One region of the Herbaspirillum sp. VT-16-41 genome, then DNA from elsewhere that is predicted to be linked to it. Evidence: predicted binding sites of a transcription regulator. Region 1 holds the regulator's gene; each other region holds the start of a gene.
The links. Region 1 encodes HrcA, which represses chaperone genes, less so after heat shock. Its sites were predicted from a motif close to TTAGCACTCNNNNNNNNNGAGTGCTAA; they were not measured.
Positions count from the first base shown of each region.

Region 2: a site for HrcA is predicted at 1,872-1,898, ahead of groES (co-chaperone GroES). Genes of this name have one in related genera too.
Region 3: a site for HrcA is predicted at 1,824-1,850, ahead of rpoH (RNA polymerase sigma factor RpoH). Genes of this name have one in related genera too.

Region 1 covers NZ_MUXB01000120.1:241,693-245,052, reverse strand. Annotated here, with positions in the region: gene BTM36_RS18650 (outer membrane protein assembly factor BamE) at 1-479, opposite strand, end outside; gene fur (ferric iron uptake transcriptional regulator) at 690-1,115, shown strand; gene hrcA (heat-inducible transcriptional repressor HrcA) at 1,236-2,264, opposite strand; gene BTM36_RS18635 (HAD family hydrolase) at 2,343-3,059, opposite strand; gene BTM36_RS18630 (NAD kinase) at 3,096-3,360, shown strand, end outside.
Region 2 covers NZ_MUXB01000106.1:218,981-222,340, reverse strand. Annotated here, with positions in the region: gene groL (chaperonin GroEL) at 1-1,334, opposite strand, end outside; gene groES (co-chaperone GroES) at 1,466-1,756, opposite strand; gene BTM36_RS13470 (branched-chain amino acid ABC transporter substrate-binding protein) at 2,538-3,360, shown strand, end outside.
Region 3 covers NZ_MUXB01000099.1:256,471-259,830, forward strand. Annotated here, with positions in the region: gene BTM36_RS09645 (cell division ATP-binding protein FtsE) at 1-545, shown strand, start outside; gene BTM36_RS09650 (ABC transporter permease) at 542-1,465, shown strand; gene rpoH (RNA polymerase sigma factor RpoH) at 2,006-2,905, shown strand; gene BTM36_RS09660 (SCO family protein) at 2,987-3,360, opposite strand, start outside.

The DNA.
Region 1 (3,360 bases):
TCGGCGCCGAAACTGGCCTTGGCGCCGACCTTGGAGTCGGTGATCAGGGTCAGGTATTCGCTCTCGGTGGGCAGGTTCTCGCCGCCTTCGACGTGATCCAGCAGGTCATCCTTGAAGAAGACCGAGACCCGGCTGGTCATGATCTCGCCATTGCCCTTGGCCAGGCGGAAATCGTAATCCCAGCGATTGGCGTGGAACATGTCGGTCAGCAGCGGGGTGCCCAGCACGAAGCGCACCTGGTCGCGGGTCAGGCCGGGGCGCAACTGCGCCACCATTTCCTTGGAGACGAAATTGCCTTGCTGGATGTCGATGCGGTAGGGCTTGAGGAAGCCGAACAGGCTGTTGCTCTTGCCGGTTACCTTCACGCCCGAGGTGTCGGTCGGGGCCGCCTGCTCGGGCGACTTGGTCGAGGAACAGCCCGCCAGCAGGGCCAGGACCGCGACGACGCCGATTGCGGCGGTTTGATGACGGGACTTCATTCGGGAAAGCATGCGCATAAAGTTTTCAACCGGGTTGAGCCATGAGCCTAAAGCGCTATATGATAAGCTAGAACTTACTTCTTAAATAGGCATGAGTGCGTTCCGGACGCAAAAGGCTGCCCCACCAGCCCGGCCGGAGCGGTCCCCAGGCCCTCCCAGCGGACCAGCGCGCCTGTTTGAGACCAGTAAAAACCGGGAACCCACTCTACCATGCCGAACAATCCATCCGAACTGAAGGCCAGCGGCCTGAAGGCCACCCTGCCACGCCTGAAGATCCTGGAAATCTTCCAGAACACCTCCGTGCGCCACCTTAGCGCCGAAGACGTCTACAAACAGTTGCTCTCCGACAATCTGGACGTGGGCCTGGCCACCGTCTACCGCGTGCTGACGCAGTTCGAGCAGGCAGGCCTGCTCCAGCGCAACCACTTCGAGACCGGCAAGGCGGTCTTCGAACTGAACGAAGGTTCGCACCATGACCACCTGGTCTGCCTGGACTGCGGCAAGGTCGAGGAATTCTTCGATGCCGAGATCGAGAAGCGCCAGATCAAGATCGCCCAGGAACACGGTTTCGAAATCGCCGACCACGCCCTGGCGTTGTACGGACATTGCAAGAACTGCAAGAAGCTGAAGAAATAAACCAGGGGCCTTGCTTGCGGATATTTACGCAGGCAATCCTTTGCAAAGAAAATGAAAAAGCCACGTGATGTCCCACGTGGCTTTTTTCGTTGGCTCCGCCGGCGGAAGCCGTATCCGTCTTCAGTGCTGGCTCAGCGCGCTGGAGAGCAGCTTGGCGGTGATGTCGACGATGGGGATGACCCGTTCGTAGGCCATGCGGGTGGGGCCGATCACGCCCAGGGTACCGACGATGCGCCCGTTGACTTCGTAGGGGGCGGTGACGATGCTCATGTCGTCCATCGGTACCAGTTGCGATTCGCCGCCGATGAAGATCTGCACGCCGGTGGCCTTGCTGGACACATCCAGCAACTGCAGCAGGCCGGTCTTCTGCTCGAACATGTCGAACAGGCGGCGCAGGGAATTCATGTTGGAGGACAGGTCGCTCACCGACAGCAGGTTACGCTCGCCGGAGATGACCACGTTGTTGTCGGCCTCCTCGCTCATGGCGTCGCTGCCGGCTTCCACGGCGGCCTGCATGAGCACGGTCATGTCGTCGCGCAACTGGCGCAGCTCGCCCTGCAGGCGCAGCCGCACCTGGTCGAAGGACTGGCCGGCGTAATGCTGGTTGATGTAGTTGGCGGCCTGGACCAGCTGGCTGGGGGTGTAATCGACCTCGGTGAGCAGCATGCGGTTCTGCACATCGCCACCCTGATCTACGATCACCAGCAGGATGCGCTTTTCCGACAGCCGCAGGAATTCGATCTGCTGGAACGCCGATTCACGCTTGGGCGTCATCACGACGCCGGCAAACTGCGACAGCGACGACAGCACCTGGGCGGCGTTGGTGATGATCTTCTGCGGCGAGGTGTTGTGCTGCAGGCGAGCCTGCAGGCGGCCTTCCAGCGCGCTTTCGTCGATCGCCTCGACTGTCAGGAGGGTATCGACGAACATGCGGTAGCCGCGCGGGGTCGGCACCCGTCCGGCCGAGGTGTGCGGGCTGGCGACGAAGCCCATCTCTTCCAGGTCGGCCATGATGTTGCGGATGGTCGCTGGTGACAGTTCCAGGCCGGACAGTTTCGACAGGGCGCGCGAGCCCACCGGCTGGCCGTCGGCGATGTACCGTTCGACCAGTGCCTTCAGGAGTGTGCGGGCGCGGTTATCGAGTTGCATGGTGCATATTCTAGCGGCTTATGATGCAAAGAGTGACAGCTACGTGAGGGCGGATGTGAATTGGCGCCAGCCGACACTTCAGGCCTGAGCCGCCAGCCAGTCGTGCAGCTCGTGCAGATCGCGACAGATGGCATCGGGGCTGATGCCATCGGGCAGCGTTCGCGCAAAGCGGTTCATCCACACCGCGCGCAGGCCGGCCTGTTGCGCACCCTGCACATCCAGCAGGGGATCGTCGCCGACATAGACCGTGGCGCCCGGCGCCACCTGCAGCGCTTCGCAGGCGGCGTGGAAGATCGCCGGATCGGGCTTGGCGCGACCAAAGCGGTGGGCTGCGATGGAGACGACGAAGTGCCCGGCCAGGCCGATGCGTTCGAGGTCGGCGAAGCCATTGGAGACCGAGCCCAGCGTCAGTTTGTCTTTCAGGCGCAGCAGTGCCGGTTCCACATCGTCGAACAGCGCGACCGTGCTGCGTGCTTCGGAGAACAGGGCCATGGCGGGATCGACCAGGGCCAGGTCCACGTCATGTTCGCGGAAGACCTCGGTCAAGGCGGTATGGCGCAACCTCCAGAGGTCGATGCGGTAGACCGGATCGGTCTGCATCAGGGCCATGCGGCGTTCGCGCAGGCTGGCCACGGTATGCGCGGCAGCCACGGTCGGTGCGTGCTGGCGCAGCCAGTCGTAGAGCAGGCCTTCGGCGCGCACCAGCACCGGTTCGATGGCCCAGAGGGTGTCGTCGAGGTCGAACAGGACCGCTTCGATGGGCGGGGGAGGCAGGGGGGAAGCGCTTGGTTTCATTACAATGTCATCTCAAATTATGGTCTAATCCGCAGCATGTGGCCCATCAAATTACCCGTTCAGGCAGCCGTACCCAAAACCGTCGCCATCGTCGGCAAGTACCAGGCCGTCGGCATCGCGCAGATATTGTCGGACATCGCCGTGTTCCTGGAGTCGCACGGCCACACCGTGGTCTTCGAGACCGAAACCGCCGAGAACATCGCCCTGCAAGGCTATGACAGCATGACTCCCGAGCAGATCGGTCATCACGCGGACGTGGCCATCGTGGTCGGCGGCGACGGTACCATGCTGGGCATCGCGC
Region 2 (3,360 bases), on a different contig from region 1:
CGCAGCACGATCTTGATACCGGCTTCCTGGTCGGGGTTGTCGCCCTTCAGGTCCTTGACGTTGGCGCGAGCGCGCAGCAGGGCCACGCCACCGCCAGGCACGACGCCTTCTTCAACGGCAGCGCGGGTAGCGTGCAGTGCATCTTCGACGCGGGCCTTCTTTTCCTTCATTTCGACTTCGGTGGCAGCGCCAACCTTGATCAGTGCAACACCGCCGGCCAGCTTGGCCACGCGCTCTTGCAGCTTTTCACGATCATAGTCGGAAGTTGCTTCGCCGATCTGGGTGCGGATCATGGTCACGCGTGCTTCGATGCCGGCAGCTTCGCCAGCGCCGTCGATGATGGTGGTGTTTTCCTTGCCGATCTCGACGCGCTTGGCTTGGCCCAGTTCAGCCAGGGTGGCCTTTTCCAGGGTCAGGCCGACTTCTTCGGCGATCACTTGACCACCGGTCAGGATGGCGATGTCTTCCAGCATGGCCTTGCGGCGGTCGCCGAAGCCAGGAGCCTTGACGGCAGCGGTCTTCAGGATGCCACGGATGTTGTTGACCACCAGGGTAGCCAGGGCTTCGCCTTCGACGTCTTCAGCCACGATCAGCAGCGGACGGCCAGCCTTGGCGACTTGTTCCAGCACCGGCAGCAGGTCACGGATGTTGGAGATCTTCTTGTCGAACAGCAGGATGAAGGGATTGTCCAGGGCGACGATCTGCTTCTCTTGGTTGTTGATGAAGTACGGCGACAGGTAGCCGCGGTCGAATTGCATACCTTCGACGATGTCCAGTTCGTTTTCCAGCGACTTGCCGTCTTCAACGGTGATCACGCCTTCCTTGCCGACCTTTTCCATGGCCTTGGCGATGATGTCGCCGATGTCCGCGTCGGAGTTGGCCGAGATCGAGCCGACTTGAGCGATTTCCTTGGAGGTGGTGGTGGGCTTGGACAGGTTCTTCACTTCACCGACGATGGCGGTGACGGCCTTGTCGATACCGCGCTTCAGGTCGGTCGGGTTGAAACCGGCGGCGACGTACTTGAAGCCTTCGCGCACGATGGCCTGGGCCAGCACGGTAGCGGTGGTGGTACCGTCACCGGCGTTGTCGGAGGTCTTGGAAGCCACTTCCTTGACCAGCTGGGCACCCATGTTTTCCAGCTTGTCCTTCAGTTCGATTTCCTTGGCGACGGAAACGCCGTCCTTGGTCACGGTCGGGGCGCCGAAGCTGCGCTCCAGCACGACGTTACGACCCTTGGGGCCCAGGGTGACCTTGACTGCGTTGGCCAGGATGTTGACGCCGTTGACGATCTTGGCGCGTGCTTCATCGCCGAAAATAACTTGCTTTGCTGCCATGTTGGATTCTCCAGAAATTCGGTTCAGTTCATGTCGCCGGGCTTGGTGCTGAAAGCTGGGGCAAGCGCCGGCTGCTGTCTTGTTGCCGAGGGCCCTCTATATATGAAGATACAGACGGGCCGGATGCCGAATTACTTCTCGACGACGGCGAACAGGTCTTCTTCGCGCATGACCAGCAGTTCCTGGCCATCGACCTTCACGGCCTGGCCGGAATACTTGCCGAACAGGACGCGGTCGCCGACCTTCACAGCCAGTTGGCGGACCTTGCCATCTTCCAGGATCTTGCCATTGCCGACGGCCAGGATTTCGCCCTGGTCCGGCTTTTCGGTCGCTGCATCAGGCAGAACGATACCGGAAGCGGTCTTGGTTTCCTGGTCGAGGCGCTTGACGATGACGCGATCGTGCAAAGGGCGAAGATTCATGAGAACTCCTTAATTTTCAATAAGTTAGCATTGATTGCGGCGAAGCCTGCAACGGTTTTCTTCCAAATGCAGCAAACCTCACCGCAAGAAAAAGGGGATTGCGCCCGGCGGGCTGTTAGCACTCTGCCGTGACGAGTGCTAAGTATAGGGATGGGCTTTGGATTTTTCAAGGCGTCAATTGACTGGCGCAAGTCGTGCTTACACCTTCAAACGCGAGGCAGCGAGGGAGCAGGGTGGCCGCGGACAAACCGATTTTCTCATCTTGCGGGATGAGTACCTTGGTGAGAAATGCGTACCCCCTGCGACCACTTGTGCGGGCGTGCAGTTTTTTTCGGTTTCACGTTCCCATTTGGTGCGAAACCCAATGCCGCGTATTAAAAAAGTGCATAAAACGTGCGATCTGTCTGAAGAACTGTACTGGTCTCCGTGCGCCGCTCCCAGCCGCACCATTACGGTGTATTCTGCCCAGCGGGGTGGATCGCGTCGTAGGAACTGCCCCGCCTGGCCTGGCGTTTCGTCCGGGCCGCTTACCTGAGGTGGCTCCGTCCCTTTTTAAGCGGGAAACACCACGGGGAGGGCTCCCGAGTCGTGATGCCATGGGGCATGGCTCGTTTTTTGCAGTAGCAGAGTCCGCAAGCAACATCCAGTCAGCAACTGGGGGTGCTGCGGTGTTGATCGTCCGGGCCTTCGTTCGCGGATGTCAGGATTGGTCAGCGCATATAACAAATGGCACAACGAACTGCGTTTTCAATCACTCTATCGGAAGTAATAGGAGCATTTCATGCAAAAAATTAAAGGGATTCCTGTCGCCACCGCCATCGTGGCAGCGTTCGCATTCGCAGGGGCTGCGCAGGCACAAGAGGTCATCAAGATCGGTCACGTCGCTCCCCTGACCGGTCCCAACGCCCACATCGGCAAGGACAACGAAAACGGCGCCCGCATGGCCGTGGACGAGCTCAATGCCAAGGGCTTCATGATCGGCGGCAAGAAAGTGACTTTCCAGCTGGTTCCCCAGGATGACGCTTCCGATCCGAAGCAAGCCACCACCGTGGCCCAGGCCCTGGTCGATGCCAAGGTCAAGGGCGTGGTCGGCCACATGAACTCGGGCACCACCATCCCCGCTTCCAAGATCTACTTCGATGCCGGCATCCCGCAAATCTCGCCGTCGGCCACCAACCCCAAGTACACCCAACAAGGCTTCAACACCGCCTTCCGCGTGGTGGCCAACGATGGCCAGCTGGGTGGCGTGCTGGGTCGCTACGCCGTCAATGAACTCAAGGGCAAGAACGTCGCCGTCATCGACGACCGTACTGCCTACGGTCAAGGCGTGGCTGAGGAATTCCGCAAGAGCGCGCTGGCTGCCGGTGCTACCGTGGTGGCGACCCAGTACACCACCGACAAGGCCACCGACTTCAACGCCATCCTGACCTCGGTCAAGTCCAAGAAGCCTGATCTGGTCTTCTTCGGCGGCATGGACGCCGTGGCCGGCCCGATGCTGCGCCAGATGGATCAGCTGGGCGTGGCTGCCAAGTTCATGGGCGGTGACGGCATCTGCACCACCGAACTGCCCAACCTGGCTGGCCCCGGTCTGAAGGACAGCGAAG
Region 3 (3,360 bases), on a different contig from region 1:
CCATCGAGCGGCCCACGGCGGGCAAGCTGAGCGTCAACGGCACCGACATCGGTGGCATCAAGGCTTCCGGCCTGCCCTACCTACGCCGCAATCTGGGGTTGATCTTCCAGCAGCAGAAGCTGCTGCTGGACCGCAACCTGCTGGCCAACGTGATGCTGCCGCTGATCGTCACCGGTTCCTCGCGCCAGGACGCCGAAAAGCGCGCCCGCGCCGCGCTGGACAAGGTGGACCTGCTGAGCAAGGCCATGTGTGAACCGCTGGAACTGTCCGGTGGCGAGCAGCAGCGGGTGGCCATTGCACGGGCCATCGTCAACCGTCCGCAGATCATCCTGGCCGACGAACCGACGGCCAACCTGGACCGCGCCAATGCCAACAAGGTGCTGGCGGCCCTGAAATCCTTCCATGGCGTGGGCGTGACCTGCCTGATCTCGACCCATGATGAGCAATTCCTGACCGGTGCCGACCGCATCGTCTACCTGGACCGCGGCCGCATCGTCGATGGCTGGCACAACGGCGTGGCCAATCCGGTGGAGGTATCGCCATGAACTGGTTGAGACAGCATTTCGCCGCCATCGCCGACGCCTTGCGCCACCTGCTGCGCTCGCCAGGCAACTTCGTGCTCAACGTGCTGGTGGTCTCGATTGCGCTGGCGCTGCCCTTTGCGGGCCTGTCGGCGCTGGAAAACGTGCGCCCGATCTCGGACCAGATGTCGGTGGAGCCGGAAATCAGCATCTTCATGAAACCCGAGGCCAGCCGCGATGCTGCGCTGGCGGTGGGCAAGACCATCAACCAGGTGTTGAAGGACGGCAATACCAACGGCAAGGTCGAGTTCATCCCGCGCGAGAAGGCCTTCGATGCCTTGAAGAGCAAGACCGGCCTGGCCGATGTGCTCAATACCCTGGGCAGCAATCCGCTGCCGGACAGCTTCGTGGTGCGACTGCCGGGCTTCGAGAACGCCATGAATGCCGGCCGCGTCGATGACATCGCGCAGCAACTGAAGAAGCAGGCCGGCGTGGATACGGTGCAGATCGACTCGGCGTGGGTCAAACGGCTGGCGGCGTTGCTGCGCATCCTGCGGCTGGTGCTGCTGTTCCTCGGCATTACGCTGGGTGCGGTGGTGGTGGCGGTGGTGTTCAATACGATCCGCCTGCAGGTGATGACGCAGCGCGACGAGATCGAGGTGTCGCGCCTGTTCGGGGCGACCAATTCCTTCATCTACCGGCCCTTCTATTACACCGGCGCGCTGCTGGGCGGATGCGCCGGACTGGTGGCGTTGGGGCTGGTGGTGGCGGCACAGCAACCGCTCAATGCGGCCATCCTCGATTTCGCGCACCTGTATGCGTCGGAATTCCAGCTGGCCCTGCCCAGCCCCATGGCCATCGCCCTGCTGCTGGCCGTGAGCGCCCTGCTGGGCCTGTTCGGGGCAATGCTGTCGGTGCATCGGCAGCTGGCCCGCAAGGCTTGAGGCTGTTCCTGGCGCCTGCAGATCCAAGCCCGCAGTAGCGGGCTTCGGTTTTTCTGGCATCGGAAACACCGGTGGAACTCCTCGCCCTGCAATAATTCCAAGTCTCGTACGTCTTCCCAAGGGTGGTCGCCAGCCTTGCCGGCAAAGCGGCACTTCTGTCTGTGCTCCCTTTTCTGCCCTGGCGTCTGCCTCTTCCCAGCCCCGTGGCGCGCTGCAAAAATTGTTACAAGTTTCTCGCCTGCTTTTGACCCGCATCGCAACTTTTGTCGCCCAAAGGCGACTAATATAAAGGGGAAATAATGCAATGAGGGACTGATCGGCAATAGTCTTCGGCTATCAACGCTTCCCAATCATGCTATTAGCACTCTGGGGTGACGAGTGCTAGAATACCTTATCGAATTGCTCCAGTTTTATGTGAGCACTGCAACAAACCGAGACGATGCGCGCCCGCTGCGCATCTGCCGCGCCAAGCCACCGGCGCCGGCGCCGGCCCCAAAGCTTACCGCTTCATACTGTTTCCGCTAGGAACGAGGAGAATCCATGAAAACTGCGTCTGCACAAACTGCACTCATGCCTGCCGAGTCCAATGCACTCGCGCTGGGTTTTTCCGGCAGCCTGGGCAATATCGACGCGTATATTTCCGCAGTGAACCGCCTGCCCATGCTGACCCACGAGGAAGAGATCAAGCTGGCCCGCGACCTGCGCGAAAAGAATGACCTGGGTGCCGCCCAGAAGATGGTGTTGTCGCACCTGCGCCTGGTCGTCTCGATCGCCCGTGGTTATCTGGGCTATGGCCTGCCGCACGCCGACCTGATCCAGGAAGGCAACATCGGCCTGATGAAGGCCGTCAAGCGTTTCGATCCGGCGCAGAACGTGCGTCTGGTGTCCTACGCCATGCACTGGATCAAGGCCGAGATCCACGAGTACATCCTGAAGAACTGGCGTCTGGTGAAGGTTGCTACCACCAAGGCCCAGCGCAAGCTGTTCTTCAACCTGCGCAGCCACAAGGAAGGCCTGGACGCGATGACGCCGGCCCAGGTCGAGGCGCTGGCCAAGACCCTGGACGTCAAGCGCGAGGAAGTGATCGAGATGGAAACCCGTCTGTCCGGTCGCGATATCGCCCTGGAGTCGCCCACCGATGATGAAGATGACAAGTTCGCGCCCATCGCCTACCTGTCTTCCGACAATTCGGAGCCGACCCGTGTCATCGAGGCCAAGCAGTACGATCGCCTGCAATCGGAAGGCCTGGAAGCCGCACTGTCCAAGCTGGATGACCGCTCGCGCCGTATCGTCGAAGCCCGCTGGCTGGCCAATGACGATGGTTCGGGTGCCACCCTGCATGAGCTGGCCGATGAGTTCGGTGTGTCTGCCGAGCGTATTCGCCAGATCGAAGCGGTCGCATTGAAGAAGATGAAGACGGCGCTGCAGGCCTATTCCTGATCCGGCTGATCCGCATCGCAGCAACAAGAAAGGCGCCCTCGGGCGCCTTTCTTTTTTCCATCTCTGGATGAGCTCTCCGGCTCAGTTCAACAGCAGCTTGATGTCATGCGTCAGGGTCTGCGGTCCCTGGCCGTGCTTGACGAACAGGCGGATGTGGCCCTGGGTGTCGAACACATAGCTGCCGGCCGTGTGGTCCATGGTGTAGCTGCCGGGCTGCTTGCCAGGTACCTTTTGGTAGAACACCTTGAATTCCTTGGCGACCTTCTCGGTCTGCGGCAGGTCACCGCGCAGGCCCAGGAAACGCTTGTCGAAGGCTGGCACGTATTGCGACAGCACTTCCTGCGTATCGCGCTCGGGATCGACGGTGACGAAGAGCACTTGCACCTTGTCCGCATCCGGCCCCAGTTCCTTCATGACATTGGCCATCTCGATCATGGTAGTCGGGCAGACGTCCG